DNA from 3 places in the Marinomonas sp. 63XJN7_7_ISO-PGPR-S23-202 genome. Region 2 is predicted to be linked to each of the others. Evidence: predicted binding sites of a transcription regulator. Region 2 holds the regulator's gene; each other region holds the start of a gene.
The links. The regulator FNR, encoded in region 2, switches genes on or off when oxygen is low (the NO sensors DNR and NnrR bind a similar motif). The targets are predictions, from matches to a motif close to TTGATNTANATCAA.
Positions count from the first base shown of each region.

Region 1: a site for FNR is predicted at 6,185-6,198, ahead of cyoA (ubiquinol oxidase subunit II). Genes of this name have one in related genera too.
Region 3: a site for FNR is predicted at 6,307-6,320, ahead of AC0VYG_RS22280 (cytochrome ubiquinol oxidase subunit I). Genes of this name have one in related genera too.

Region 1 covers NZ_CM149677.1:101,192-112,060, forward strand. Annotated here, with positions in the region: gene AC0VYG_RS00475 (phytanoyl-CoA dioxygenase family protein) at 1-554, opposite strand, end outside; gene AC0VYG_RS00480 (APC family permease) at 535-1,719, opposite strand; gene AC0VYG_RS00485 (hypothetical protein) at 1,712-2,557, opposite strand; gene AC0VYG_RS00490 (hypothetical protein) at 2,626-3,201, opposite strand; gene AC0VYG_RS00495 (pyridoxamine 5'-phosphate oxidase family protein) at 3,446-4,096, opposite strand; gene AC0VYG_RS00500 (aminotransferase-like domain-containing protein) at 4,203-5,756, shown strand; gene cyoA (ubiquinol oxidase subunit II) at 6,473-7,516, shown strand; gene cyoB (cytochrome o ubiquinol oxidase subunit I) at 7,516-9,501, shown strand; gene cyoC (cytochrome o ubiquinol oxidase subunit III) at 9,504-10,115, shown strand; gene cyoD (cytochrome o ubiquinol oxidase subunit IV) at 10,115-10,441, shown strand; gene cyoE (heme o synthase) at 10,509-10,869, shown strand, end outside.
Region 2 covers NZ_CM149677.1:2,568,911-2,579,779, forward strand. Annotated here, with positions in the region: gene AC0VYG_RS11820 (MaoC family dehydratase) at 9-431, shown strand; gene AC0VYG_RS11825 (hypothetical protein) at 839-1,129, shown strand; gene AC0VYG_RS11830 (CBS domain-containing protein) at 1,169-1,762, shown strand; gene tusA (sulfurtransferase TusA) at 1,829-2,062, opposite strand; gene AC0VYG_RS11840 (alpha/beta family hydrolase) at 2,110-2,697, opposite strand; gene hemN (oxygen-independent coproporphyrinogen III oxidase) at 2,860-4,230, shown strand; gene fnr (fumarate/nitrate reduction transcriptional regulator Fnr) at 4,246-5,010, shown strand; gene AC0VYG_RS11855 (adenine phosphoribosyltransferase) at 5,036-5,578, shown strand; gene AC0VYG_RS11860 (YfaZ family outer membrane protein) at 5,678-6,244, opposite strand; gene ttcA (tRNA 2-thiocytidine(32) synthetase TtcA) at 6,255-7,091, opposite strand; gene AC0VYG_RS11870 (SprT family zinc-dependent metalloprotease) at 7,187-7,741, opposite strand; gene AC0VYG_RS11875 (RecQ family ATP-dependent DNA helicase) at 7,747-9,480, opposite strand; gene AC0VYG_RS11880 (YecA/YgfB family protein) at 9,593-10,261, shown strand; gene AC0VYG_RS11885 (SpoIIE family protein phosphatase) at 10,316-10,869, opposite strand, start outside.
Region 3 covers NZ_CM149677.1:4,834,057-4,844,925, forward strand. Annotated here, with positions in the region: gene AC0VYG_RS22255 (MFS transporter) at 1-359, shown strand, start outside; gene AC0VYG_RS22260 (M20 family metallopeptidase) at 445-1,845, opposite strand; gene AC0VYG_RS22265 (LysR family transcriptional regulator) at 1,953-2,855, shown strand; gene AC0VYG_RS22270 (sigma-54-dependent transcriptional regulator) at 2,866-4,245, opposite strand; gene AC0VYG_RS22275 (ATP-binding protein) at 4,232-6,160, opposite strand; gene AC0VYG_RS22280 (cytochrome ubiquinol oxidase subunit I) at 6,533-7,954, shown strand; gene cydB (cytochrome d ubiquinol oxidase subunit II) at 7,951-8,949, shown strand; gene AC0VYG_RS22290 (hypothetical protein) at 8,951-9,085, shown strand; gene AC0VYG_RS22295 (EamA family transporter) at 9,266-10,162, shown strand; gene AC0VYG_RS22300 (alpha/beta hydrolase) at 10,304-10,869, opposite strand, start outside.

The sequences.
Region 1 (10,869 bases), 2.5 Mb from region 2:
TCACCATAGCTTATTCCATTTCGATCAATCCAATACTTTATATCTTCTTTTAAAGCATAAATTAACTTATGTGGAGTGTCTTTATAAGAAAATTCAGTGTTTTTAATATTAGATTTATGAGATTCTAAAATATATTGAAAACTACCGTTATCTCGATAAAAATCGTCTAAATAAATCAATACATTCACCATATTTGGAAGAGGGATGTTATCTTCGTTATGATAGGTTGGAAAATCTCTATGCCAACTCCATACCCCTCCACTAAAAGAACTTTTTAAATTTATTCCAAATTGAAATACGTACACATCTTCACCTAATATATCAATCACCTGACTTAATATCTTAGGGTTTTTAATTATAAGGTCAAAGTAACTCATCTCAATATGAGGATTTGCTATACTTCTAGGTGTGATTCCATCTAGTTCATATATAATGTGAAATCTATCTGGATTATTTATAATAAAATCAATTTTTGATATTATTTCATCAATTTCTTTTGGATGTAAGGTGTGTTCACCATTAATCAATCCTTGATCAAAAAAATCTTTTGTCATATTTCCTCCTGAATAAATTGAAAAGCAATAAAAAAACAACCACTAAAAATGAGTATGATAAAAATAAAAAGTTATAGATCAATATCAATGTCATAAAAATAGAAACAAAAAAAGCTAAAAATCTGAAAGGTTTTTTTAGCTCTATTTTAATATATGAGAATATTAATAAAACATATATTAATGAAAATATAGCTCCTACTTGAGAAACCAAAGTGTTGATATCTATATGACTATAAAGGATTATAGATGTAATAAAAACAAAAATAAAAGTCGATATGGATTGTATCTTAATTTTAGAGTACCTTGTAACATCCTTTAATAAGGAAGTCATACCAATATTCCAAGTGACGATATTTCCTAAAACAGCCATAAAAATTAAGATGATGGGAAATATCGCCATTAAATTTAGACTGCTGTTATTTTGTATTAACCATGATAATGAATTAGGGTCTATCTGACTCTTTGTGTTTTTCATTATTATATAAATAAGAAAAAAATATACAGCCATAGCTAAAAATGAACCTAAAACCATAGTAAAAAAATATTTAATTTTTTTACTGCCGAATCTGCTACTAATAGACGGCATGTTTTCCAAACCAGCAAAGGCTAGAATTGTGACTAGTAAAGCTGAGTAGAAACTGTGAGGTGTAAAATTATTCATATCATTTTTTTCAATTCCTTGAGTATTTAGAAACAATATTAAAATCGAGAAAAATACAAGAATGACAATTGCAAATTGCACTATGCTTAAAAATGTAAAGCGGAATGTATTTATATAAAATGAAAATAAGAATATAAAAATGCAAATAACAAACTCACCATTTCTTTCTAAATCAAAAAAATAACCGGTAATTTTGGAAGAAAACACTCCAGCAATAGGTAAACCAATTGCCAGAGCAGAAGATAACAAAATAGGTATTATGTTTTTGAATTTTTCTCCAATGAAATTTACTACCAAATCATCTAAACTAGACATTGATAGAACTGAAATTCTATAAAACATGAAGCTAAAAAAAATAGAAAACAAAAAGCCGATAAAAATAATTAAATTTACATAGCCTCCAGCATAATAAAGCACCGAGCTTGGAATAAATAAGATGCCTGCGCCTATAATAGATGAAAAGGATAGCGCTGCCCCTGTGTGAAGACTGATAGATTTAGGCATAATTATTTTTTTTGGATACTCCGCTACCAAAGTTTATTTTTTTTCTCGCTGCATAACTTCTAATTTCATTTACAGCTTCAATACAGCGATCATATGAAACTCCTGAGTATGTATTAATGTATTCCCTAGATACCTCATCAATGTCTAACGGCCAATCACTCTCTGCATTATAATTTTTTGATTTTGGAAATAATTTCTTCCCATAAAAATTATTTGGCAAAGGAAGTATTGGTTGGGCTTCAACATCGTTAATAAGATCTTCATCAATGATTTTTTTTATCCAATTTATGGTTGTTGTTAATGTTTCTTCAGTTTCGAGATCTGTTCCCAAAACAAAAGATCCGTAGACGGCAATATTGTGAGACTTAACTATTTTAAGAGCTTGATAATTTATATCCACACTATCCTTTATCCCTTTCATATCCTTAAGGGTTATATCACATCCAGACTCAAGACCTATATTCATTTTATATACACCGATATCCTTAAGTTGTTTTGACAATTCCGGAGATCGAACAATATCTAAAGCTTGCTCATAAATAAAAAATAAAGGTTCAAAACCTAAGTCTTTTGGTTTAGATTCATGTACTTCATTAATGAATCTTGAAAAGCTAGTTAAGCTATCACAGACCTCATAAAAAATTTCGGCCCCAACCTGACGATTTGCTATTCTAACTTCTTCCCAAAAAATATGAGCTGAAGAAAAGCTTACATCTAATAACATATCACAATGTTTACATTTTATATTTTCATTTGCTCTATTACAGCCCCGAGCACGATTCATTGTTGTAACCCCTTTTGGAGTAACACCACAATGAAGGTGACCAAAAGATGACATGTAATTATCTAAATAGGCCTTCCACATATAAGGTGGGTACAATGTTCTATCTATTATTGGAAATTGATCTAAAGCAGTTTTTCGGTTTTTCGGTTTTTTGTTTTTTCAAAAGGATAGTTGAGAATAGTAAGTGCTTTTTTGTCTTTTTTAAAATTAAATCCTAGAATATCACCACACTCATTTCTATATGTTAAGCTAGGAATGCTCTCAAAATCTCCTTCATCATACGCTAACTTTTTTAAAAGCATTTCTAGCGGATGCTCTCCATATTCTGCTCCAATAACGAAATCAATGTACGGCCGATTTTTTAATATATTTTGAGATAAATGTGCTGCCTGATCGTTTCCTAGTAAAGTATAAGATTGTATTGACTTCGAAAATTTTGCAATATCTAAAGCTGTTTGGTACGAGGTTGCTAAAACTCCGATACCTACAATCCATGGTTTTTCTTTTTCTATTTCATCTAACACTGCTTGTAAGCCAAGAACACCACTATCCCGACAAATAATATTTAGATTAGGCATTCTATTCTTTAACCAAGTTCCCAAGGATAGAATGTTAAGAGGAGGAAAACTGTAGTCATTAGCGATTGATGCCATAGACTCATCATTACCAGCATTAACTAAATAAACTAGTTTTTTCAATTTAAAAATCCTTTTTTTGATCTTATCAAATTCCAACCTATAATAAAATTGATCAAAAAACAAACTAAATCGATAAAAAATAGAAATAAAAATGTATACTTTTCTATTTTTAGAAATAAGGACACGTCTCGATTTTAGGTGCCTGAAATTTATGTTTAATGCATGATGTCAGGCTACGAAGAGTAGCTAATTTTAGGCCTGACATCGGATTTGTGGTTAGCTTAGAATGATTTTTGTTGAATTATTATAATGACTTAGGTGCGGTTGGTTCTGAGTAATCTTCTTGTTGAAGCGGATCTTGTTCTGCTTTTCCCCACTGTCTTTCCAATGGCAGTACACCTGCCCATACTGGCCAGTCGTTATCGGCTGGGTCGTCAACGGGAGGTTCGGCGCGCATTTTGACGGAAGCTTCGTCGATTTTGATTCGAACCACGCCCGTGGCTTTGATTTCCTGTTCGTTCACTGGGCGTAGTGTTTCCCAGCGGCCAGGGCTGACTTTGTCTAAGAAGAGTTTGAACTGGCGAACTTTTTCTTCTTGGTCCTCAATACGTTCTGGTACGCCAAATAAGGTGACGGAACGATAATTCACCGAATGGTGCATGGCAGAACGTGCCAATACCAAACCATCCAATAGACTGACGTTAATGCAAACTTTTTCAGGCTCGTCGATTGGTCCTTTGACATTGCGCGCTTTGGAATGGGCGTGCCAGTAGAAATAATCACCTTCTCGCCAATGACTGGTGGGCGTAACGAAGACTTGGCCGTCTTTGGTTTGCCCTACATGACACATTAACGCCGCATCGATAATGTCCAGGGCTAGGTCTTTATCGTAGGAAGCGCGGTTTGGGCCGCGCTTTACTCTGCTTAATGACGTTTCTGTGAGTGACTGGCTCATGAATTATCTCCTTGTATCTTGTTAGATGGCTAGCTATAACAAGACTTTAGAGAAATCTGGCTTTAATAAAAATAGCCAGAATGAAGATAAATAAGCAGGCCAGATTATGAAGCACGCGGTAGCCAGTTTGCGCTTCTCTTTAAGTGAAGATGCGCCCTATTACCAACAATTGATTGAGCAAATCCAGCAAGGCATTGCGTCTGGGCAATTATCTGTAAACGATAAATTGCCTTCGTCGCGGGCCTTGGCATTGTCCTTGGGCGTGTCTCGGAGTACGACGTCCAGAGCCTATGAACAGCTCATCGCCGAAGGGGTTCTCGTTAGTGAGCAAAAGCGTGGTGTATTTGTTGCGGCGACTACTATTCGTAGCATAGCAGCGCAATCGGTCAGAGCTACGTCGCCCATTGAATTAGATAAGATGACCAATGAGGAAAAGTCGGTCGAACAAGCGTGGCTAGCCTTTGACTCTGGGGCGGATGTGTCTGTCTTTCCGAGTAAAGAGTGGGCTGCTAGTATGCGCCGCAGCTGGTTAAAACCGGATTGGAGGGTATTAAATGGTGATTATGAATCGGGTTTGCCAGCGCTGAAAGAAGCAATCAGGGACTACCTTTATCAAGTTCGAGGTTTGCAATGCTATTCTGAGCAAGTATTCTTGACAGCGGGTAATCGCGATGCTTTGTTACAGCTGCAACATGTTTTCGTCAATGTTGCGAAAAAAGCCAAATGGTGGGTTGAAGATCCCACTTATTTGCCGATAATCGAGACACTTTCACAACAAGGAAACGTTGGTCTTCTGCCCATGGACGATGATGGCGCCCGTTTGCAATCTGCAGACGGTTCTAGCTTTTCTCCAAATAATGTCGCTGTGCTGACACCCGGCCGACAGTATCCTTTAGGTATGACAATGAGCTCGCCAAGACGGCAAGAGTGGATTCAGCGTTTACAAGATCCCTCCTCTTCTTGGTGGTTAGTAGAAGATGATTATGACAATGAGTTTGTCTATCAGGGGCAAAGTAATGTACCGCTCATGCAAACCGCGAGTTTGCATGAGGTAGCAAAGGAACGTTTGTTTTTTATTGGTAGCTTTTCCAAGGTGCTTTTTCGCGGCCTGCGCTTGGGTTTTATTATCGCCCCTTTGAAGCATATTAAACAATTGGCAAGGAGCCAGAAGTTGCTAGGTTCTTCCGTCTCTTTACCCATACAGCCTGCCGTAGCGGATTTTATGATTCAGGGGAACTTTGGTCGACATATGAATCGTATGCGCCGTTACTATCGCTTAAAGCGAGATGCCTTGCTGGTACTGTTGGAGGCGAGTCTTGTTCCTTGGTTTGTTTGGCAACGACCAAGTGGTGGAATGCATGTTTTGATTGAATTGGCACCGTGTTGGTTTGATGAGCCGCATGGCCCCGTTGAGCAGACAGAGGAAGACGAGTCTAAGGGCCTGAAACAACCGCTGTGGGATGAGGTCATCGCGGCGAGGATGAAAGAGCAAGGTTTCCTGTTATCGACCTTGTCGAACTACTTTGTAAACAAGCCTAGCCGACAGGGATTCATTCTCGGGTTTAGTAGCACACCAGAAGACGTCATGCGCGTTTTGGTGCAAGCGTTGGCTGAGGTGTGTAGAGAAATCTGTCCTAAAGATAGGCACATTATATTGTAAATAAAATGTCGTTTTGTGTTTTATAAAAAGGATTTTTGAAAAAAAATCGTGAAGAAAGTGGTCTCAAAGGCTACACTGGGGTTTGTGCCGTGGGTATTTTTTGTTATATTCCGCCCAACAAATACAAATAAAAGTGTCAGCTGCCTGTCTACATTATTTATACAGCGGCTTATTTATGGATTTATAGCAATTTTTTGGAAAAAAAAGTGAACAAATGTAGCACCTTATTCTCTAAAATAGAGTCTTTTACTACACAAATGGCCTTTTTTTCGCTAGTGGCTTTTATGTGCTCTTTTTTGACGTTTTGTTTAGTGTCTGATGCCTTCATTCCATCGTATCTCATTGTTCTTCAATCCCAAATTCTAGACGCGTTGCTGTCAATCAGCAGCGTTTCTGCTCTCGTTATATTGGTTGGATACCTGTTGACATTGACAGGTATCAACTTTGCTCGCTGTCAAATGACCACCTTATTGGGCTGTTCTCCTGCTCGGATCATCGCGAATGATCCTCAGGAAGCTAGGTGTAGAGCTATCTCTTTCAGATTTAGGTGATCCAATAACACCATTACTTCGTTAATAAGAACTAACGAGGTAATGGTGGTTTAGTGCTGTTCGCAGTGCTTGGAACATCTTTGCTGAAATGCCGGTAATGTATCGGTTTTTTCGTTCTGCTTCTTGATGGGCAAGTTGCAGTGTTGTGAACCTCAGGGTTAGAGGATGATTCTCTTGTTAACTCGTATCCTAAGTAAAATCGCTTTGGCGATAACAGTGGCGTTACTCGCTGGTTGTCAGGGTGGCGTGCTTGATCCTAAAGGGCAAGTCGGTATTGAGGAGAAGCAACTTATTATTGTTGCAACTGTTCTTATGCTGCTTGTTGTAATCCCTGTGATCTTTATGACACTTTATTTCGCTTGGAAATATCGTGAAGGTCGCAATGAGATTTACCAACCAAAATGGTCGCACTCTACAAAAATTGAAGCTATTGTTTGGGCGATTCCTATTATCATTGTCATTATTCTTGGCGTGATCACTTGGAAGTCAACCCATGCATTAGATCCTTACAAGCCTTTGAAATCGGATAAAGATCATATCAACGTTCAGGTCGTTTCGATGAACTGGAAATGGTTGTTTATCTATCCGGATCTTGGTATTGCTTCGGTGAACGAGCTGAGATTCCCAGCTAACGTTCCTGTGTCATTTAAGATAACGTCTGAGGCAACAATGAACTCGTTCTTCATTCCTCAGTTGGGTAGTCAAATTTACTCGATGGCGGGTATGGTGACTAAGCTTCATTTGATTGCCAATGAGCCTGGTACCTATAAAGGTTATTCGGCTAACTATAGTGGTCCTGGCTTTACGGGTATGAAATTTAATGCCATTGCCATGGATAGCGAAGCGGACTTTGATAAGTGGGTTGAAGGTGTGAAAGCTGGATCTATTAGCGGCGTGAAAAACAACGGCATCTTAAATCAGAGTTCTTACAATGAACTTGCTAAATACAACTTACATGCTCACGTTTATAAGCCGACACCGGTTCAATATTATAGTTCTATTCAGCCTGGTATTTTCATGAATAACGTTATGAAGTTCATGAAAGATTACGGCACGGTGGATATATTGAAAGGTACCTCTTTTGATGTCCCAATGATGCGTCAGATGAAGAATAGCAATATGAATCAAGGTGGGATGGCACACGGTGAAATGAGCCACGGCTCGTCTGAAGATTCATCTCACAAGATGCATATGGAGGGAGACAAATAATGTCTATTCTAGGCAAACTTTCTTTGGACTCAATTCCATACCACGAACCTATCCTAGTAACAACCTTCTGTGCTGTTGCTGTGTTGGCTTTGGTAATTGTGTTCTTGATCACTCGCTATAATAAGTGGGGGGTTCTTTGGAATGATTGGCTAACGTCAATCGACCATAAACGTCTTGGTGTCATGTACATTGTACTGGCCTTGATAATGTTGCTGCGAGGCTTCTCAGATGCCATCTTAATGCGTACTCAGCTTGCGCTGGCTACTGATGGTGACCCAGGTTATCTGCCTCCGCATCACTATGATCAAATCTTTACGGCTCATGGTGTCATCATGATCATCTTTATGGCGATGCCATTTATGATTGGTTTGATGAACATCGTAGTGCCGCTGCAGATTGGTGCCCGTGATGTTGCCTTCCCGTTCCTAAACAACTTAAGTTTTTGGTTAACGGCTGGTGGCGCCATCCTAATCAACATTTCTTTGTTTATCGGGGAGTTTGCAAAAACAGGGTGGGTGGCGTATCCGCCATTGGCTGGTTTGCAGTTCAGCCCGGACGTGGGGGTTGATTACTATATTTGGGCATTGCAGATATCGGGTATCGGTACAACACTGACTGCCGTTAACTTCTTGGCAACTGTGTTCAAAATGCGTGCCCCTGGTATGAAATTGATGGATATGCCGATCTTCACTTGGACTTGTACTTGGGCCAATATCTTGATCGCGGCATCTTTCCCAATTTTGACTGCTGTATTGGCACTATTGACGCTTGATCGCTACTTGGATTTCCACTTCTTCACAAACGAAGGTGGTGGTAACTCAATGATGTATATCAACTTGTTCTGGGCATGGGGTCACCCTGAGGTGTATATCCTGGTGCTTCCTGCATTTGGTATCTTCTCTGAAGTGGTATCGACCTTTACGGGCAAGCGTTTGTTTGGTTACAAGTCCATGGTATGGGCGACAGCATCGATTTCCATTCTGGGTTTCATCGTATGGCTTCACCACTTCTTTACCATGGGTTCCAGCGCCAATGTCAACGCCTTCTTCGGTGTGATGACAATGATTATCGCGGTGCCGACGGGTGTGAAATTGTTTAACTGGTTGTTCACTATGTACCATGGTCGCCTTCGCATTACGGTACCTGTTCTGTGGACACTTGGTTTTATGGTGACCTTCACCATCGGTGGTATGACCGGTGTATTGCTTGCTGTACCTGGTGCGGACTATGTATTGCATAACAGCTTGTTTTTGATTGCCCACTTCCATAACACCATCATTGGTGGTGCGGTCTTTGGCTATTTGGCTGGTTTTGCATTCTGGTTCCCGAAAGCGATGGGCTTCCACCTTAACGCTAAGTTAGGTAAAGCGGCTTTCTGGTGCTGGTTAATTGGTTTCTTCTTAGCCTTTATGCCTCTGTACGTATTGGGCTTCTTGGGAATGACGCGTCGTCTAAACCATACTAATAACCCGCAATGGGATATGTGGTTATACATAGCATTGATCGGTGCATTGGTCATTATGGCCGGTATTATCTTCCAGCTTCTTCAGTTGTATGTGAGCTTCCGTGATCGTAAGGACAACTTAGATACAACAGGCGATCCATGGAATGGACATACGCTTGAATGGTCGACTGCGTCGCCACCACAAGTGTATAACTTTGCTGAGATTCCAACGATTCATGATATCGATGCGTTTACTGATATGAAGGAAAAAGGCACCGCCTACGTTCGTAAAGACCACTATGAGCCAATTCATATGCCTAAGAATACTAAGGCCGGTATGGCGATTGCGGGATGCGTTACCGTCATGGGCTTTGCTCTTGTCTGGCATATTTGGTGGTTAGCGGCTCTTGGACTATTGGGAGGGTTTATTTCTTTGGTGTCTCGAGCTTATACCTCTGATGTGGATTACTATATCCAGCCTGATGAGATCATACGTACTGAGACGGCGCATTTAGACAGTAACAACGTGGCTAAGGGGTAATCATGAGCACGACACATATGAATGCACATATTGCTCACGATGAGCACCATGATCACGATCCAGCACCTCATAACGTGTTCGGATTCTGGTTGTACCTGATGACGGACTGTTTATTATTTGCGTCTCTGTTTGCCACCTACGCTGTGCTCTTTATGAACACAGCGGGTGGTGTAACCAGTAAAGATATTTTTGAGCTGGACTTTGTCCTCGTCGAAACCGCAGTGTTGCTTATCTCAAGTATTACGTACGGCTTTTCGATGATTTGTGCTCATAAACACAATAAAGCCGGTACTTTGCTATGGTTGCTTGTGACCTTTGCATTTGGTGCCGTGTTCATTGGTATGGAATTATACGAATTCCATCATCTTATTGATTCAGGAAACGGTCCACAAAGAAGTGCTTTCCTATCTGCGTTCTTTGCGCTGGTAGGTACCCACGGTTTGCACGTGACGGCGGGCTTGATCTGGATGCTTATCCTGATGGTTGAGCTGGTTAAGTCTGGCTTTGGTAGCCGAACAGTGACTCGTCTTAGCTGCTTAAGTTTGTTCTGGCATTTCCTAGATGTTGTTTGGATTTGTGTTTTCACTGTTGTTTATCTGATGGGAGCGGTCTAATGAGTGATCATTCTTCTCAAGCCAATTCTCATGCGCATGTCGGCTATGGTTCATACATTAAAGGATTCATCCTGTCAGCCATTTTGACAGGGATTCCATTTTGGATGGTCATGACTGGAGCATTTGAGAACGGGCCTACTTACATTGCGGTTGTTATATTCGCAATCGTGCAGATCTTTGTTCATATGAAGTACTTCCTTCACTTGAACTTCTCTGAAGAAGGTAAGTTGGACACTTATTCTATCATCTTTGCTTTTGTGATCATTATCATGGTTGTTGGATTGTCCGTTTGGATTATCTACGCATCTAACGCGATGATGATGTAAGTGAACGTGATGAGTATGCGGACTTCTTTCATTATAAGTGATGCGCATCCAATGGGAGTTCATAAAGATGTTTAAGCGTTATCTTCAGGTGACTAAGCCAGGCATCATTATGGGCAACCTTATCTCTGTTGCGGGGGGCTTCTTTTTAGCCTCTCGCGGCGAGATTGATTGGACCCTGATGCTCGCGACAGTGATTGGATTATCGCTGGTGGTGGCTTCTGGCTGTGCTATGAACAATTACATTGACCGAGACATTGATGCGAAAATGCAGCGTACCCGTAACCGTGTCACTGTGACGGGTGAAATGTCTGGTAAAGCGGCTTTCTTCCACTCATTGGTGATTGGCTTAATCGGCTTTGGCTTATTGGCTTACTTTACCAATTGGGTGGCTGTGTTTTTTGCCGGTTTTGGCTACTTTGTGTACGTTG
Region 2 (10,869 bases):
GATTCACAATGACAGCAGGCTATTCTTTAGAAGCACTATCAATTAATCAAACGGCCACCTATATCAAAACCGTCAGCCAAGAAGATGTTCAAAGCTTTGCCCATGTGACAGGCGACACCAACCCTGTTCACTTAGATGCGGACTTCGCTGCTACCACAAGTTTTGGCAAGCCCATCGCCCATGGCATGCTCTCTGCTGGTTTTATTTCAGCGGCGATTGGTACTAAGTTACCAGGGCCTGGCTGTATCTATCTAGAACAAAGCCTTAAATTCAGAGCACCTGTTTATATTGGACAAGATGTCATTACAACAATTACAGTAGCGGAGATTAATGAACGCCGACGCCGTGTGACGCTAAAAACAGTCTGCGAGTGTGATGGTAAAGTTGTCGTCACAGGAGAAGCCGTCGTAATGCTCCCTGCCGCTTTTTAACCTCAAAGCAAGAAAGTTATCGATTTCACGGTGTCGATCATCGCATCTAAAAACCTTAAACGACGCACAAGTCAAAATGCGACAAAATCATTTTGGTCGCATTTTTCTTATAACGGATAAGAGGTTTGAATAATGAAAGTAATCAGCGATGTAAACAATGCGTTGTATAAGCGATCTGCTCTATTTAGATAAATTAGGTTGCTTGACGCCCTTTCTATGATCGCTTATCGTTTTTTACATAATGATAATGTATTTAACCTACAATCAGACGCTTTCATCACAGTCTATTTACAAAGAACTTAATATTGAAAAATATGAGGTATATTGAAAAAAAACTGGGTTTTTTTCTAAGAGAGGCATATATTTATTAATATAAATCATAGGTTAAGGCGTGTATGAACTCCCGATTGTTTGTCATTTCTTTTCTGATCATTTCGTCTTTACTGGCGTTATCTGGTCGCGCTACAGCAAAAGAGATTAATAAGCAACGCTGGCTTCAGCCTAATGTAGCAAAAATTTACTGTGAAGAGGTTGCTCTCGATCAAGAAAAAGCAATAAAAGGAGAGCAAGTTAGCGCTTCTGTTCACCTCTTTACTTTGACTAAAAATTATACTAATTCAAGCGATTATATTGAACAAGTTGGCTACTTTCTAGCGACCAAAACTCACCCTAGAGCACCGCCAGTTTTCTTGATATAGCTTCGCTCTTTCTGACTTTTAAACTTTGGAGAATACATCATGAAAACATTAACTTACGTTTCAACAAGAGAAATCAACACCTTAACCTGGCCAGTAACTATCGAAAATACAACACTATACTCACCTGCTTTATGCGTGTTTACAGACTTTAAAACATCTGCCCCTCGTGTGATCGAATCTAACACGCGCGCCGACGAATTAGTCAGACTAATGAGAAAAGAACACGTCCGCATGAAAGTGGTGGTCGATGCAAAAAATAATTTTGTTGGTGTCATCAGTCTAGAAGACTTGTCAGAAGATGCTTTTATCAAGCACGTGGCGAATGGCTATGCTCGCTCAGAGCTACTTGTTGCAGACTTAATGAAACCAAAAGACAAAGTTCTCGCCCTATCTTACGCTTCACTAAAAAATTCAGATATCGAATCTTTACTTTATAGCCAACGTGAAACGGAAGGTCAGCATTTACTCGTTATTGATGAAGACACAAAAACCATCCGCGGCTTGGTTTCTGCAAGCGATATCACTCGCCAACTGCGTTTAGATATTGACGTTGCTTTCTCTAGCTTTAAAAACATCTATAAAATTGCTTTATTAGGCGAAAAATACAACAGCAAAAAACTTAGGGTTGCCTAATAGAAGATAAAGCACCTTACTTTCAAAAATAAGGGGTTCAAAGTTATGCTTTGAGCCCCTTATTTTTTACCCCTCTCTTTTTTGGATCCAATAATAATAAGACTCACCTTCTTGCTCTTGTTTCACCAAAGTATGACCTAAAAATCGACAAAAGTTGGGGATGTCTCTGGTTGTAGATGGGTCAGTTGCCACCACTTTTAACACCTCAAGCGGCTCTATTTTTTTCATTTCCACGTGCAGCATCATGACGGGTTCTGGGCACATTAATCCGCTAGCGTCTAATAATGAATGGTGTTTCATAATCTGATCCTCCGACTGGTTACCCCTATTATAAACCTCCATGTCAGCTAGACAAACTTTTCTGACAACCAACGCTCAACCATGCTAGCAACCATTGAAGCCACCTGCTCTTGCGTTATCGCCTGCTTTTTGAGTGTCTTAAAATCGTGATCCGCCCCTTCAACCCACATAATATCGATATTCTTGTTGAGTGTTTGCTCCAAAACCCAGTCTGGCTTACCAAACACATCTCTTGTCCCTTGAATAATCAAGCATGGAACATCAACAGAATCCAAAAACGCCAAACGATGCTTCTCCGGTTTACCAGGAGGGTGAAAAGGAAAGCCAAAGCAAATAACACCCTTCACTCTGCTATCCGTTGTCAGTTGCGTCGCCACTCGCCCTCCCATCGATTTACCCGCAACAATGAGTGGTTCCGAGGTACTAAGGCTCTCCGTAAACTCTGGGATCAACTTATTGAAACGCGGTGGTGGACGCTTTTTGCCAGTGGCTTCTTGTTCGCGCATATAGGCAAAAGTCACGGGTATGACAGGACAGCCTTTTTCTTCTAGCTGGCGTTTAATATATTGCAAAAAGCCATTTTTTGTATGACCAGCTCCTGCTCCATGAGCAAGATAAATAGGAAGTGTTTGCATGGATGTATCCCAATACTAAAAGCGTATGTTTTTTAATCTGAATAAAAATTTCCCTATTGAACCGTAAGATTTTTATTTTGACCTTAAAACTTTGATCCAAGTCATACGAACAGAATCCTCATAAGAGTAAACTGCCATTAGAAAATTTAATAGGAAAATATCATGATCTGGGATCCATTACTCATTCAAAAATACAACTTATCAGGCCCTCGGTATACCTCCTATCCGACAGCGCCGTTGTTCGATGCCTCCATTAGCAAAATTGCTCTCATCGACAGAATGTTACGACCTTCAGACGCCCCAATCAGCCTATACTTCCATATCCCATTTTGCGCCCACCTCTGTTACTACTGCGCCTGCAACAAAATTGTGACAAAACAATACGACAAAGGCGAGGAATATGTGGAACTACTTGGAGAAGAGATACGCCTACGTAGCTTAATGATTGATGCTAATCGCCCCGTGACACAACTGCACTTTGGGGGCGGCACACCAACCTTTTTGTCTGAACCACAGTGGCAACAATTATTTGATGTCATTAATCGACATTTTTCTTTGATCACAGACGGTAGCCAGGATTATAGCGTTGAGATTGATCCCCGCGAGATCAGCAAATCAAAACTAACCCTCTTAACAAATATGGGAATAAATCGCGTCAGCATAGGGGTTCAGGACTTTGACTTATCTGTCCAAAAAGCCATTCACCGAATACAGCCAGTTGAAATGGTAGAAGCGCTCGTCAATGACTGCCGCGAACTTGGCATACGCTCTATTAACTTTGATTTAATTTATGGTTTACCGTTCCAAACTTTAAACGGCTTTAAAGAGACATTGAACACCGTTTTGAGATTGCAGCCGGAACGTATTTCCGTCTTTAACTACGCCCACTTACCAGAACGGTTCCCAGCTCAAAAACGGATTCTAGACAACAGTTTGCCTTCTGCAGAAATGAAACTGCATATTCTAAAAATGACCATTGATACATTAATAGAATATGGCTACGTGTACATTGGCATGGATCATTTTGCTAAGCCAGATGATACCTTGACGGTTGCTCAAAAAGAAGGCAAATTACAGCGTAATTTTCAGGGGTACACTACCCATGCAGATACGGATTTAATTGCCTTTGGGGTATCCGCAATCAGTAACTTAAGCGGCGTTTATATCCAAAACCATACCGACCTGTCTCTTTATCAAAATAGCATAGAAAATGGTCAGCTTCCTATAATGAAAGGTTACATCAGTGATAATGATGATAGAATTAGACACAGAGTCATTATGACACTTATTAGTCAATTTAAATTAAGCTTTCAAACAATAGAACAAGAGTTTAACATCCACTTTAGAGAGTACTTTGCAGTAGAACTTGCCAAATTAAGGCAGCTTGAAGCGGATGGCATTATTGAAATTATTAGCCATCCAGAAGATACTATTATAAAAGTAACAGACAGAGGACGATTACTTATTCGCTGCGTATGCATGGCGTTCGATAAGCATTTGAACAGCGTAGTCAAGTATTCGAAAGTAATATAATCTAGGGAGAGTGAAATGCCCGCAACAACACACACACAATCACGTTTCAGCAGCAAGCTATCTTCTCAATGTCAAAATTGCAGCTTAAGCGCACTATGTTTACCCATTGCTCTGGCAGACGAAGATATCAATCGGCTAGATCAAATCATTGAACGCAAACGTCCCCTAAAAAAAGGGGAAGTGCTATTCCATCAAGGCCAGCCTTTTAGTTCTGTCTTTGCGGTAAGAACTGGCACCTTAAAGACTTTTAACATTACTTCCTCTGGGGAAGAACAAATCACTGGTTTCTACTGCCCTAGCGAGTTGGTTGGCCTAAGTGGTATTGATGATAATACTTACCCTATTTCTGCTAAAGCATTGGAAACGACCACTGTGTGCGAAATCCCATTTAGTCATTTGGAGAACCTTTCCTCACAAATTCCGTCCCTCAAACACCAGGTGTTCAAGGTAATGAGCCGTAAAATCGGCGATGACCAGCAAATGATGGTTCTTCTAGGCAAGAAAAATGCCGATGAAAAAGTGGCCTCTTTTCTGCTTAACCTATCAAATCGCTTTAAAAAACGCGGCTATTCTGCAACATCCTTCCGGCTTTCCATGTCTCGTGGTGAGGTTGGCAATTATTTGGGCTTGGCAGTCGAAACCGTTAGTCGTGTAATCACACGCTTCCAAAAAAATGAATTAATCCAAGTAGATGGCAAAGAAATATCCATTATTGACCTTCCAGAAATGCAAAAACTCGTGGGAGTTGCGCCTGATTGTGGTAAAATAGCTCAGTTTTGAACTACAAACTAGGCGCACTTTGATTATGCTTTATGATGATTTCTACGTTAAGTCATTAATTCGTTCTGTTGAAGACTGGCCAAAGCCAGGCATCAACTTTCGAGATATCACTCCTATTTTTAGCGACCCAAAAGGTATGCGCATGGTGGTCGATGCCTACGTGCATCGCTACATTACCAGCGATATTACTCATATCGCTTGTATTGATGCTCGGGGCTTTCTCATCGCAGCAGTACTTGCGTATGAACTACAAAAGCCGCTGATTTTGATCCGTAAAAAAGGGAAATTGCCTGGCAAAACCATTTCACAAGCATATGACTTAGAATACGGTTCCGCTGAGCTGGAAATTCAGGAACACTCAGTAAAAGCAGGCGATAGTGTTTTGTTATTTGATGACCTGATTGCCACAGGCGGCACTCTATTAGCTGCTATTGAGCTTATAACGAGCCAAGGTGCAGAGGTTAAAGAAGTGGCCGCTATTATTGACTTGCCTGACTTAGGCGGAAGCCAAAAACTCCAAGATAGAAACATACCCGTTTTTAACCTGTGTGCATACGAAGGCGATTGACTGCGCATCTGTCTCTCTTTCTAAAGACTGAAGCTTGATGCACGAGAAAATCAATCAATAAAAAAGGTGGCATTAGCCACCTTTTTTATTTATGCACCTTTAAAAAGCCACATCGGCACCGACAGAAACGCCATCATTACTTTTTTGACGCTGACCACTTTTGTATATGGCCTCTGTCGCACCATAATTAACAAAAACACGGGTGTTGTGCGTTGCCATATACTCGAGGCGAGCGTTATAAGTATACATATGATCCAATCGAGAAATCGTTAGCACCTCAGGAGAATAATAACCCGAAGCGTATATGCTTAAACGATTTGCCATAGGGAAGGTATAACGATACCAACCACCTAACGCAACCGCCAATGCAAGATCATTATTTTCGCCTTTTAAGTCAGAATCTAGAGCATAAAGACGCGCTCCCAGTCCAACCTGCAATGGACCAGTCGCATTTGTGTCCCGAATACCCAGTCCAGCATAAAGTGAAGAGGTATCTTTATCCGTATCGTGCGTTCCCCCCGCATCGATTGAAAAAGGGCCTGCATCAATACTAGCATCCGCCTTCAACAAATCGTTTCTTAAGTCCACGCTAGCATTAGAAGCCAATACCATGGAAGAGCTTAGCAACCCTGCGGTCAACAATAGTGCTTTATTGCTTAGTTTCATTAGAACTTTCCTATAGTGAAATAATATTCAATTTATTAAATGCATCTTCTGATTGTTTTAAGCCTTTAAAGTCAAACAGATCATTATCAGCAAGATGGGAAGGCACCACATTCTGCATAGCGGTAAACATAGAATCGGCTCTTCCCGGATAATCTTTTTCCCATTGCTGAAGCATATCTTTAACCACTTGCCTTTGCAGGTTCTCTTGTGAACCACATAAGTTACAAGGAATAATGGGATAAGCCTTCAGATCAGCAAACGCTTGAATGTCTTTCTCCTTACAATAAGCTAATGGCCGAATAACCATATGCTTTCCATCATCGCTTAACAGTTTAGGCGGCATAGACTTTAACTTACCACCGAAAAACATATTTAAAAAGAGCGTCTCAAGTATGTCATCTCGGTGATGACCTAAGGCAATTTTAGTCGCGCCAATCTCTTCCGCAAACCCGTAAAGTGAACCACGACGTAAGCGAGAACATAAGCCACAAGTGGTCTTACCTTCTGGAACGATTTCTTTGACGATGCTGTAAGTGTCTCTCTCTAAAATATGATAATCGACACCCATTTCGTCAAGGTAGGCTGGTAACACATGCTCAGGGAAACCGGGCTGTTTTTGATCTAAATTCACAGCGATGATGCTGAAATGTATGGGGGCGCTGGCTTGTAAATTTCGTAAGATATCAAGCATAGTATAAGAGTCTTTACCGCCAGACAGGCACACCATCACCTTGTCACCTTCTTCAATCATGTTAAAGTCAACAATGGCCTGACCTGTCAAGCGTCTTAGACGCTTTTGCAGCTTATTAAACTCAAGTTTTTCTTTCGGTTTGTTAGATAAATCCATTATGTACACGCTATAAACTAAATGCCGCTATCTTACTATAATCATTATTTTGTCGCATTAAAAAAGCAGCAACTTGATAAAAAGCTTGCACATCATTAACGCTTTGACAAGCTATCAACAAAATGCAACTTAGTCCCGCACAGCTTGCAAATATACTCAGTGCCTTTTTGTGCTCTAGTATGACGCTGTTTGGTGAAAGTATGCGTTTGACAATGACATTGGTAGTAATAACTGTGTTTTGGAGGAGGAACATCGAAGCTGTGGGTACGTTGTGGCGAAAGTCCATACACCTTGTGCATCACAGCCTGCCATTCTTTACCATGCGGTCGCACATCATTTCCGTATATCTGAAATACAATAATATGAGCAACCTCATGGGGCACAACCGTGTCCAAAAAATCCTGAGGGTTTTGCTGGTACATATACGAATTAAAGCGCACTTCATTTTTATGCAAATGCGCAGTGCCTGCTGCTCGACCCTTTTGCCGTAGATTCACATTGGGTAACTTAAACTCAGTACCGAAGAATTGATTTGCTCTGCTTATGCAATCGGCAACTTTTCGTTGTATCGTGGCGAGAGGCTGTTTTGGCGCATCAGACTCATAGGCTTCATTACTCATATCGAAAGAAAGTTGGCTTTTTGCATACATTGGCCCTATTCCTCGTTTGTTCTTACGTCATGCATGATGGTTAACAATTGGTCTGCGCAAGAAGAAATTGCTTCAACGGATAGCCCTGTTAAACGACTCAATGAGGCGACATTGCTCGGTTTATGCTGTTGTACTAGTCGCAATTGACGATCAGACAAGGGATTATTTTGATCCCGACTTTTCCACGCTTTTAATTTGTGCCAATCCGTCAGTTCCTTATGAAGCCTATTCTCATCTAATATTGGATAATAACGCTCATGGGGCAAAAGTATTTGTTCTTCCCCCTTCAATACTCGCTTGGCCTTTTGATTCATGTGCACACAAAAAGTGGTTGAATGGTCTATTTTGATATAACCAAATCCAATTAAATGTCGAATCACCGATTTCCATTGTGTGTCGGTAAACTCTCTACCTTTCCCAAATAAAGGCAGCGTTTCACCATGAATTTTCATAACCGCTTTGCTGCGTTTTCCAAGCAGAACATCAATAAGCACCGAGAAAGGCTGGATCCCTTTTGTATAGTAAATAAGAGAAAGCATTTTTTGTGCCGCAATGGTTGCGTTTTGCTCAGAAGACGGCGACAAACATCGATCACAGTGCCCACAAGGCCCAATCTCTTCCCCGAAATGTGCGAGAAGGTTTTTGCGTCGACATCCTCGACTTTCAAGCACTTTAAAAAGTGCACTCAATCGATCATGGCTTTCATCATCACCAAATTGTTGCGCCTGTAGCATATCCTGAAGCCCGTATAATAATAAAGACTTTGCAGGCTTACCATCCCTGCCAGCACGACCAACCTCTTGAAAGTAGGCCTCTGGGCTGCTCGGCAAATCGTAATGAATAACAAAACGAATGTTGGCCACATCAATGCCCATACCATAGGCAGTGGTTGCCACCATAATGACACCAGACTCATTAAGAAAACGCTGATGATGCGTTTGTTTATCCTGTTCTTGCATTGCCGCATGGTAAGGCAAGCTGGTTAATCCAAGACTCTCAAGCCAACTTGACAATTCTTGGGTTTTTTTCCGTGAGCGACAATAAATAATGCCCTTTTCACCCGCCATTTCATGATGCAAAAAATACAGTATTTGTTGTTTAGCTTTACGCTTTTGAGCTATTTGAATCTCAATATTCACCCGATCAAAGCTGTTTTTTAATAATAAACACTCACTGATTTGTAGAGAATTTTTAATAGTCTGAATCGTTCTTTGATCGACCGTGCCGGTTAACGCGATAATCGGAACCTTAGGAAAAGTGGCGCGAAGCCCACCAAGTTGACTGTATTCTGGCCGAAAGGCCTCTCCCCATTGAGCGATGCAATGGGCTTCATCGATGGCAAAAATAGAAATTTGAATATCTTTTAAAAAACCCATCACGGTTGGCTGCACAATTTTCTCAGGCGACATAAAAAGCAAATCCACTTGATCATGCCGCAGCGCCCATACCAAATCGTCTTGCTCTTCAATATTTAAAGCAGAATTAAAAAAATAGGCGTTAACACCTGCTTTTCGGAGCGTTTCTACCTGTTGCGCCATTAACGACAAGAGTGGGCTAATGATAATGCCAATACCCTCTCGTATTAATCCTGCTGACTGGTAGACTAAAGACTTACCACCGCCAGTAGCGGCCATCAATAAAACATCATTACCCGAACAGAGGGCATCAATGGCTTCCTCTTGCAGGGGACGGTAGGCTTGGTAGCCGAAACGGGAAAGTATTGTGTGTTTGCTTATCATAAGAGAATTATCTCTCAAGTAACGCTATTGTGCATCGATTTTCAGACGCTTTTTCGCTAGAATTCGCCACTTAATTCGCTTATATCACTTTTAAAGTTTTAGGAAGTCTCATATGGCACACCAACCTCTTGATGATCTTGAGTTAGATACAATAGAAACCTTTTTAGAATCCGATCGAGTTCATGAAGAATGTCAAAATTTCGTAATGGCTCATGGTTTTTTAACCGCTCTGGCCATTTGCCCCTCCCAGTTTAATGAGGAACAGTGGCTTCCTGTCATTTTTGAGGAAACCCCAAACTTTGAAAGCCCAAAAGAAGAGAAGCAAATTACTCAGCTAACGTCTCGTTTATTTGTTGATATCCAAAAAGAGCTTGAGTCAGAAGAGGGCTTTCTTATTCCATGCGAATTAGAAATGGGACCAACACCAGAAGAGCTAAGCGAACTTCAAGAATGGGCCACCGGTTTTATGGAAGGCGTCTTCATGACAGAAACATTCTGGTTTGAAACTGAAAAAGAAGAAGTAGTGGCTGAACTTTTGCTGCCTATTATGGTGGCCTCTGACTTATTTGACGATGAAGAAGTAATGCAGATCAGACAGAGCGAAAAACTCACTCAATCCTGTATTGAACAAATTCCTGAAGTCGTAACAGATCTCTTTCTCGTGCTGAGAACCGAACCGGAAAAGCGCCCAACACCTGCAGCATCCAAACATGCTAACAACAAACAAGCAGGCCAAAAATCCAAAAATAACAAAAAGAAAACAAAACCCAAGAAGCATTAATAGCGGAACAACGCTCTAACCTATAAAGATAAAAGCGATGATCCTCCTCAAGTATTATCGCTTATTTTCGGACTCTTTTTTTCTTATCGCGACAAATGTTATATCATCTATCTGCTCTGAATGGCCTTGGTATTGAGATAGCCTATTCTTTAGATCATCTTGTGCTTGAGCTAAATCGGCATTGGCATAACAGACCGAGACTAGCGCCTCCAAGGACTCTGCTCCTAGCATCTCTCCAGCCTCATTTTTTAACTCAGAGACCCCATCGGTCGCGATAACTAAGGTATCTTCTGCAGCAATATTGAACTCACCTAACGTGCTATCAAACTCAGATGGCCCTAAAATTCCTAATGGCATGTGCATAGACTGCAAATAGTCGAGCTTACCATCTTGGCGACGGATATACGCCTTGGGCATACCGCCCCCCCAAAAGAACAAACGACCACCAGGCTTAATTAATACGATGTAGGCCGCGCAAAACATATAATCAGGCAGAATACTGATCAACATACGATTAATATGGCTTGCAAGCTTAGATATTTCTATGTGATCGTCTACAGCATCAAAAAACGCTTGCGCAACAGGTAAAGCTCCTATAGAAGCAGAAA
Region 3 (10,869 bases), 2.3 Mb from region 2:
TAACAGCAGGCTTACTCTTTTTTATTAGTGTTTGTCCTGTGTTTTTCTTACTGTCCCATCACCCAACATTGATTATGCTCGCAAGTGTTTTATTCTGGTTGAGTATTTTAAAGTCCATGTATTTTGGCGGCTTGCCTGCCTTGATGTCAGAGCTTTTCCCTACTCGAGTTCGCGCGACGGGTATGTCGCTTAGCTATAACATCAGCACCACGATATTTGGCAGCTTTACGCCCTTTCTATTGGTCTGGACGATCAGCGCAACTGGAGATGAGCTAGCCCCCAGTTATTACTTGCTCTTCACCAGTTTTATTAGCTTGATGTCGCTTATGGCAATCCGTAAGTACTTTACAATACGCTAATCCCATCATAAGGCGCCATAAAATAGGCGACGTCATAGTGAGGTCGCCTATTTTAGGATGGTGCAGATATTGATATTTGTTATCTCTAATTAGGCCAGTGCTCACCAAGATCCCAAAACACCCCAGCGGCTGATAACAGCCCTTGTTTTACAATACTCTCCAGAAGATGTTCGTCTGGCGCATGCTGCTTACAAGAAGGATAGGAATGAGGCATCCAAACCGTCGGCAATTCTAATACATCGGCAAAGCAGTGATTGGGAATCGTGCCGCCCAAGTTGGGTAATACAGTGACCGTTTGCCCCAACGATGTCTCCATCGATGTTTTCACAAATCCGACCCAAGGGTGTGCGGGGTCCAACCGTGTTGCATTGTAGCCACCTTCATAAAGGACTTTCACATCCCCTAAGCCCTGCTCTTCAAGAAAAGCAGTCAAATTAGCCACCAAGTTTTGCCAATCGGTTCCGGGGACAATACGTAAATGACACACGGCTTCGGCGACATTTGGAATAACACCAATAGGCTTGTTAATGTCACCCGCCCCCAACGCAATCACTTCAAGTGTATTGCAACCAAATAAACGCTCGCCGTCGCTTAATTGAGCCTCCCCCCATTGATCATTCAAAACGGGATCATTCGCACTGCCACCAATGGTTAACTCGCGCATCATCTCTGCGGCAACACCATCAGGCAAAGGCGCCCGTAAACAGGTAGCGGCGACTCGACCATCAGCGGTTGTTAAGCTGGCTAACGCATGCTGTAAACGTATGGCAGGGTTAGTAATAACACCGCCCCAGTTTCCAGAATGACGATCACCATTGCCCGTTTCACAACGCAACCGAAACTGACAAACACCACGAGAACCTAAAAATATCGTTGGTGTGCGGGCATTAAGACGGGGGCCATCGGATGCCAAAAACACATCGGCTTGCAGTGAGTCTTTGTGCTCCCGGCAAAAATGCTCCAATCCTTTTGAGCCAATTTCTTCGCTCATTTCGAACAGCACTTTGATGTTGTAACCCAGTTTACCTTGGCGTGCCTCAAGAACAGACGCTAGCGCCATAAGATTAATGGTATGCTGGCCTTTATTGTCTGCCGTGCCACGACCAAAGATTTGCTCACCAATCTGCGACAATGTCCACGGATGCGTACCCGCTTGCCACAATTCCGCCTGCCCATTCGTGACGTCTCCGTGCCCGTAAGTTAACAGTGTTGGTAACGCATCGTCTTCGATACGCTTAGCAATCAATAAAGGCGGGAAAGATTCGATAGGATTCGGGTAAATCTCACAGTCAAAGCCCAACGCCTCTAAAGTGGGTTGAATCTCCTCAATAAGGTAGAGATGCAAATGACTACTGGCCTCAGGGTTTTGGCTTTCAGTAGGAAAACGAACACGGCGTGTTAACGTGTCGATAAAAAGCCCCTCTTCTAGCGTCTGCGCAGCGAGTTGCAATGCCAATTGTCGGCCTTGACTGGAAACATCACTCATTTTTTCTCCCAAAATATCGCTTTAAATACGACATTTAGCTTAAGATGGGAGAAGCTTTACAACAATTATTAATTATATAACCGAGGCTTCGATAAAGTAGAAAGCTGATGCACGATATATCACTCAAGTACTTTCATGCCGTCGCTAAAGCAGGCTCTCTTTCGGCCGCATCAGAAGAACTGCATGTGGCCGTTTCGGCCATTAGTCGCCAAATAACCCAGTTAGAAGAAAAGCTACAACTGCCGCTTTTTGAACGCAAAGCCAGAGGTATGTCACTCACCACAGCAGGCGACATTCTCTATACTTACTCGCTTCGTAATGCCTTGGAATTTAAAAATGTCTTGGCAGAAATGAAAGGCATTAATAATATTCAACAGCAGTCCATTGCGCTGGCATGCCCTGAAGGCATGGCATGGGATTTTTTACCCCATGTGGTTGCCCAGTTTCGCCATGCCTACCCAAGCGCTCGTTTTTCGATCCAAGTCGTCGGTTCCAGTAAAGCCACGCAACTGGTCAAAGAGGGGAAAGTGGATGCCGCCCTAACCTTCAGTTTACAACCAGAGCAGGGGGTAGAAGTCACATTACAATGCCCTTCCCCCGTGGTGGCATTATTATCTAACAACCATCCTTTGGCTGAAAAAGCCTTTCTTAACATCAAAGATTTAACCGAATATCCTTTGGCATCTTCAGAGCCCGGCACAACCTTAAGCTACTTATTGGATATAGCCTGTCACGTTGAAGGCATTCACATTGCCCCTGTTCTGACCAGTAGCACAGTCGGAACAATTTATACCTTTGTATCAGAAAGTAGCGACGCCATTGCCTTATGTGGCGAGCTCACAGTGGCTCGTCGAGCCAAACAAGATAACCTTGTTATTCGCCCCATACATGCTCCCTCACTAATGCAGAGGAGTTTACAGGTACAAGTAATGTCACGGCGCAAACTCTCTATCATTATGCGCTACTTTTTAACCTATTTAAGTGATCTACTGACACAACAAGCACAGTGATATAAATACACTACAAGCCATAGCGTTCGATTTTTTTCAGCAACCCTTGCCGTGATAATCCTAGCTGACGAGCCGCTTGGCTGCGATTGTCATCACTCGCGTCTAGCGCTTGACGTATTAAACGAATTTCCAGCTCACGAACCTGCTCTTCTAAGGTTTTGTCGTCCGGCAATAGACTATTGGCGGTCGCTAATTGCTCCACGTTTTTCTGTGCTGACGTTTCGGGATAGAGTAGTTGAATATCTTCTAAGGTAATGCGACCTTGTGGGCAGATGGATACCACGCTGTCTAATGTGTTTTTTAGCTCTCGTACATTGCCGGGCCATTGTTGACGACGAAACCATTGCATTGCCTCGGTTGTGAGTTGTAACGCCTTTGACTGCTGAGACTGTAAGCGTTGTAAAAAAGCTTGTAACAGGATGGGCACATCTTCCAGCCGTTCCGCCAATGCCTGTGTTTCGATATTCACGCCCTTAATTCGATAATACAAATCCTCTCGAAAGGAGCCATCACGAACTTTTTCGACCAAATCCGCATTGGTTGCCGAGATCACTCGCACATCAATGTGTTTTTGTTCACGACCACCGACGGGGAAGAACGTCCCTTCTTGCAAGACTCGTAACAGTTTCACTTGCATAGGCAGCGGCATTTCACCAATTTCATCTAAGAACAAAGTGCCCTTATCCGCCAGCGCTAATAATCCCACCTTGTCTTTCTCCGCGCCGGTAAAAGCCCCTTTCACGTAGCCGAATAATTCACTTTCTAATAATTCAGCTGGGATCGCCCCACAATGCACTGAAATAAAAGCATGATTGGCTCGCAGGCTAGCATCATGCAGAGCACGGGAAATCACTTCTTTGCCAGTACCAGAAGGCCCTGTCACCAAGACTCTTACATTGGTCGGTGCAATACGTTCAATCAACGCTCGAACTTTCTGCGCGTTTGGGGAGAGACCTAAATAACTGGCGGCCCCCGTCGGCTGCTGAGTAGACTGTTTAAGCTGGCTAATTTCACGTTCCAATGTGGTTTTCGTAATGGCTCGACGTACCACAACGGCTAACATATCAGGGTCAATTGGCTTAGCGATAAAATCCCATGCGCCAAGGGACACCGCTTTCAAAGCCAGCTCGCGATCCGCATTGCCAGTAATGATAATCACTGGGCGCCCCTCAAAATCCGCCATGGACTCCAAAGTAAGTTGCGGATCAAAGTGTGGCGGCATGGAAAGATCCAACAGCACTAAATCGGCATCAAACGAGGCCAGCACCGCACGGGCTTCATCCAACGTCCCCGCACCTTGAACCTCATAATCTTGCCTGGTCAACCAACGACCCGCTAATTCACGAAAAGCTGGTTCATCATCCACTAAAAGTATTTTATTGGTTGCCATAGATTTCATCCATTGTTGATACTGATTGTTTATTAGATTGGGAACAGGGAAGGCTGAGTTCAAATGTCACTGGCCAGCCGAGATCGTTTCTGTGTTGAATCTCACCATGATGCGCATCAATTATCCGTCGCACAATGGCGAGTCCCAGCCCACTACCCCCTGCTCGTTTCGTCACAAATGGCTGAAACAAGGACGTTTGCAACGCGGCATCTATCCTAGGCCCATTATTATGTACTCGTACCTGTACAAACTGCGCGTTCACTGTTTTCGCTGTAATCAGCAAGCGCGGATCCGGTTGGTTGCGCAAAAAAGACACCGCATTATCAATTAAATTGTTGAACACTTGTTGTAACCGCTGGGGATCGGCTTCTAGCACTAGGTTCTCTTCAATCTCCATATCCCATTGGATCCCTCCCAACTCGGTTTGCGCCAACATATCTTGGATCAAATTTCCTATTGATATCGAAACGGGTTGCAGTGACAGCCCGCCTGAATACACCAACATATCACTGACCAAACGGTCTGCACGTTTTAACTGTGTCTGGATATGTTGACGAATGTCGGAGGACGTATCGTAAGCCGCCATGGCAATAATATTGAGGGGATTACGCAACTCATGGGCCATGGCTGCCGACAAGCCCCCAAGCTCCACTAAATGCTTCTCGTCTGAACGTTTTCGCTCGGCTTCGGCCAGAGCCAGTGAGCGCTCCAATAAGCCACAACTGGTCGAAAATAAAGAACCAAACACCTCGGCGCTCAAGCGCATTCCTGGACTGGTATCGCCCCATCCAACAAGGCTATAGTGCCAACCGTTCTCTCCTCGAGAGACAGCCAAAGAAAGCCCTCCTTCCGTGTGTGCATTAAGCTCAAGAAGAGAAGGAATGTTTAAACGAATCAACACACGGTGTCTTATCTGTCGTGAGAGTAAGTGTTCACCAATTTTCACTAGCTCTTGCCAATCTTGAGCCTGGTTGAGTTGGGTAGACCAGGTTTCTAGGACGGTTTCATTAAGCGCCGCACCAGGGTAAATCAAACGGGAGATCAGACGACTCAGCGGTTGGTAAAGCAGTGTGGCAAGTAGCACCACCACCAAGGAATAGAGCCAAAGTTGCCAACTGGGTACATTGGCTAACGCTTGCAATCCAAGGCGTCCAGACACCACACTGATGACGGCAATCAAGCATAAAATGACCAACATCATCGCGACCCAGAGCAAGGCGCGGTTAGCGAAGGCATTCACGGCTAAAATTTGATAGCGCACCACAGCGTAGACTAGCAAGAGCAAATAGGTCGGTAGCAAGAGCATGGGATAAGGAAACCAGCCAATACCAAATGAGGGAAAAACAAAACTGGTTGCAAGTAATAGTCCCCAGGCCCCAACGCCAAACATGGCCAAAATCGAGCGGCGCTTATTGCCTTTATGTCGATACCAGCCATATAACAAGACACCATGGGCCAATACCCCCAATAACACGGTGTACACCAAGTTTCCAATGCCACTACGGGTAAAAATGAAGAATGAATCCACTTGCAAGGTTTTGGTCGACGCACCGCCTTGTATCCACCAGCTCCATAGCACCACGACAACACTCGCCACATAAAACCACGGAATAGACTGCGACAAGCGCGTTAACCAAGGGGTTTGTGCTGGTCCCGAGTTCACAAAACGAATAGCAAAATGCAAAAAGAAAGTCGGCATAAAGGGGTTGGCGAGGATGATACTCACCCCCAGCACGTCATAGCCCTGCAACATAGCGACATGACCAAAGCACCAAATGGCCATCATAATGGCAAATCCGGCTAGGGCTTGCAGATCGTATTGCTTTCGAGCCCGCCATAATAACCATGCTCCGACCAAGAGGCCGCAGACGCTGCATAACAGCATGGCAATTTCGAGCATCAAAGAAAATGTCATTGTAAACCTCGTTTACACCTAAACAGAACAAAAATCGTAAACATTGTTTACACCTATATCAAGCATAAAATTTTTCTTCTTATATTTCATAAGGTTAAAGACAATTCACAGACTGGCATGGGCTTTGCTATATGCAGAACAAATAATTGATTTATCTCAATACTTCTTTAAATAATAGGATAACCGCCATGAATAATGCTTCTTTTATGACCGAAATCATCGCTTTTTCCATCATCATTTGCTTGGCAATTGCGCCGCTTGCGATCAAAGAATTGTCTAATAAAAAGTCTTAATTCACCGTTCTCATCCTAACGGATAAGCCAAGGTTTTAAGGGGCTTATCCTCCTGTTCACTGCTTTATTAGGTCAATATATGGAACATCTAAACACTGAGATGCTATCGCGAGTGCAATTCGCCTTTACCGTTAGCTTCCATATTATATTCCCCAGCATCACCATAGGGTTAGCGACCTTGATTGCGATCTGGGAAGGGTTATGGCTTAAAACCCACGACCCTCGCTATTTGCAACTTGCCAAGTTTTGGATTAAGCCTTTCGCCATTACCTTTGGTATGGGCGTGGTTGGCGGCATTGTTATGTCTTACGAATTTGGTACCAACTTTTCCAAATTCTCTGAGATAGCGGGGCCGGTGCTTGGTCCACTCTTGGTATACGAAGTACTGACGGCCTTCTTCCTTGAAGCCGGTTTCTTAGGTGTCATGCTGTTTGGCTGGCAACGGGTTGGACCAAAAGTACATTTCATCTCGACCCTTGTTGTGGCAATTGGTACCTGGATATCCTCTACTTGGATCATGGCCGCCAACTCCTGGATGCAAACCCCAGCAGGCTATAAAATCGTCAATGGCGTGTTTCATGTAGATAGCTGGATGGATGTTATTTTCAATCCATCCTTCCCTTATCGCGTTACCCACATGTTGTTGGCTTCGTTTATCACCGCCTGTTTATTGGTTGCTGGTGTGAGTGCTTTTTACTTATTGAAAAAGCAACACACGAACTTCGCCAAAAAAGGACTATCCATGACCATGTGGATGTTGCTGGTGTTGACACTGGTTCAAGTAGAAGTGGGCGACCAATCAGGGCTTGAAGTCAAAGAACATCAGCCTGCCAAGCTCGCCGCTATAGAGGGGATTTGGGAAGCAAAAGAGAGCAACGTTCCGTTACTACTCTTTGCCATCCCTAATATGAAAACCGAACAAAATGATTACCAAGTCGGCATCCCGCATTTGGGCAGTCTCATTCTAACGCACTCTTTTGACGGCGCCGTCACCGGTCTTAAAGCCTTCCCTAAAGAAGACCGACCATACGCTCCCTTGGTATTCTGGTCGTTCCGCGTCATGGTTGGTTTGGGCATCGGTATGGTAGTAATTGCCTTAGCGGCTTTGGTATTGCGTCGCAAAGGCAGATTGTATGAAAACAAATGGTTTTTACGTGCCGTGGTGTTTTTCACGCCAATGGGGGTCGTTTCTACCATTGCTGGTTGGTATGTTGCCGAAGTGGGACGTCAGCCCTGGGTGGTTTATAACCTGGTTCGTACCGTCGATGTGGTGTCTCCATTGCCCGCGCAGCGTGTCCTTTTTACCTTGATCGCCTTTGTTATTATCTACAGTTTATTGGGGCTTGTTTACTTGTACTTCATGCGCAAACTCATCCGCAAAGGGCCACCCAAAATGGCCACGCTTGAAAAGCAACTTATTGGTATGAATGCGCCAGGTTACGCCCTTGCTTGGGTAAAAAACCTTAAACATGAAGATCATCATCCGGAAGGAGAGAAATGATGGATTTACCCTTATTTTATTTCTTGGTTCTAGGCTTTGCTATCTTCATGTATGTCTCTCTAGATGGCTTTGATTTAGGTATTGGCATCTTATACCCCTGGTTCGATAAGCCAGGGGAGAGAGATCATCTAATGCAGTCCATCTCACATGTCTGGGATGGCAACGAAACCTGGATGGTGATGGGTGGTGCGCTGTTATACGGCGTCTTTCCAGCAGTGTATGGTACATTGCTGTCAACCTTGTACATCCCCTTGATGCTGATGTTGTTTGCTTTGATTTTCCGGGGGGTCGCTTTTGAATATCGCTTCAAATCCGATCGTTCTCGTGCCTATTGGGATCTTTCCTTTAGCGCAGGTTCTGCGATTGCCGCTTTCTGCCAAGGGCTTGTATTAGGCACCGTGGTACAGGGCATTCCAGCAGACTCCAGCTCCTTTTCCAGTCTGCATTGGATCACGCCCTTTACGGTCTTCACCGGCTTTGCGGTCATGGCAGGCTACGCCATGTTAGCGGCCTGTTACTTATTTATGAAAAGCCGCCACGACATCCAAGCCCATGCGGCCAACATTGCCAAAACGCTATTGGTCACCGTACTGATTGCCATGATTGTTGTCAGTGTCTGGACTGTTCTTACCCAGCCTTATATTTATCAGCGCTGGTTCTCGGGTATGAACTTTGTTTATCTTGCACCTTTGCCTTTGCTCTGCCTTGTTGCTGGGGTGATCTCATGGAAAGACCTTCACAGTCATCGCCATGAGTCCCGCCCTTTCTGGTGTGGCATCTTGCTCTTCTTGCTTGGTTTAGCAGGCTTAGTTATCAGTATTTTCCCGTACATGATTCCGCAACAACTGACCTTGTGGCAAGCCGTCTCACCTAAAACAACCTTAGTGTTTGTCTTGCCTGGGGTGTGTATTTTTATTCCAATTATTTGCCTCTACACCCTGTGGGGATACCGCATCTTTTCAGGCAAAGTAGAAGATTATCAGGAGGGTTATTAATATGTTAAAAGCATTAAAAGCCAAAACCGATAAGCTAAAGCCTTGGCAGTGGTTTTGTCTGCTGTATTTAGGTGGATTTATCGGCATCGCCATTCTGTCTCAAGTGATGAATCTGGCCATATTATTGTTTATTTAAAGATTTAGAACGACGTAATGCATCGTTCGTTTTCAACCGCAAAGGCTGCCACTGGTAGCCTTTTTATGATGAAGCCTTAATCTGTCTGTCACATTATTCGCCAATCTGTGCATAGGCAAGTTAGTGGAAACATCGTAGAATCCCCCTCTATTTCTCATACCTGCTAAAGGGATTTACCGCATGACCCGTAAAGATATGCTGTTGGCACTGGCAATTATCGTTGCATGGGGCTTAAATTTCGTCGTCATCGCTTGGGGGCTAGATGGCCTGCCTCCCATGTTACTGGGCGGGTTGCGTTTTTTGATTGTCGCTGTGGTCGGTTCTTTCTTCTTCAAACGACCCAAGACACCACTAAAATGGTGGTTTTGGTACGCTTTACCGATCAGTTTCGGACAATTTGCTCTATTGTTTACCGGGATGGAACTTGGAATGCCAGCGGGTCTCGCCTCTTTGGTTTTACAATCTCAGGCCATTTTCACCCTACTCTTTGCCGTGCTTTTCTTAAAAGAATCCGTTCGTCCCTATCAGCTACTCGCCATTGCTATCTCTGCGGGTGGTTTGGCTTTTATCGCCCTATCGAACAGTCATCATGAAATGACAGCCATCGGTTTTGGTTTAACCATTGCTGCCGCCAGTTCTTGGGCATTGGGTAATATCAGCACCAAGATAATCGGTCAAAAAGGCTATCACGCCAACGTTAACTTGGTCATTTGGAGCTGCTGGATTCCGCCCATCCCCTTCTTTCTCTGTTCTTGGTTTATCGACGGTCCAGAGGTGATCACACACAGCTTACTGAGTATAAACTGGTCGACAGCGGCAACTTTAGCCTATTTGTCTATTTTCGCCACGGTGGGCGGTTATGGTTTATGGAGTTATTTGATGTCCCGTTATTCGGCAGCCACCATCGCACCACTAAGCTTAGGCGTGCCAATCGTTGGCTTAACGTCATCGGCGATTTTATTAGGCGAAACCATCAGCCCCATGCAATGGATTGGCATCACCCTCGTACTATTTGGTTTACTGATGAACACATTCGGTGGCCGCTGGCTAAAGAAACTCAGTCAGCGTACCGCTTAAACGTCCTTTTGCAACCGAAGAGAAATTCATATTTCTAACTTGTTGCACGTCGATTTTATCCGTGAGGCGTGCAACGTAAGCCTGCCAATCAGCAATCTGAGTCACTAGGCGATTAAGCTACCGAACCATCCAAGCTAAGGTCTAAATAGAGGACATCTCAAGTATATCCTTTAGTAACATCCCATCGGCTTTATAGTAGTGATCGAGCACACTATAGTGATCTACATTAGGAACACTTGCATACTCAACGTCAAACCCCTTGCTCGATAAATGACTAGCATAAACCTTAGATTGACGATGAAACTCTTCAGACTCCAACGACCCCACTCTGATTTTTACTGGAATAGGATAATTCGCTTCTAGATGAATAGGACTTAAATCCTGTATGTCACGTTCAGACAATTGCAACACTGGCTGCAACCATGAGTGCGGAAAAGGCCTTAAATCAAATAGCCCGCTGACCGCAAGCGCCCCCTTAATCACATCTCTTGGTAAGCCATACTCACCTTCCCAATCTGTCGCCAATAACATCCCGACCAAATGTCCACCAGCCGAATGCCCAGAGATCGAAATGCGATTTCGATCAATATCCAACTGATCAGCGTTATGCCATGCCCAAGCCACTGCGGATCTCACCTGGCGAACAATCTCGGACATGCTCACTTTAGGACAAAGGGAATAATTAACGATCAGTGTCGTAACTCCCG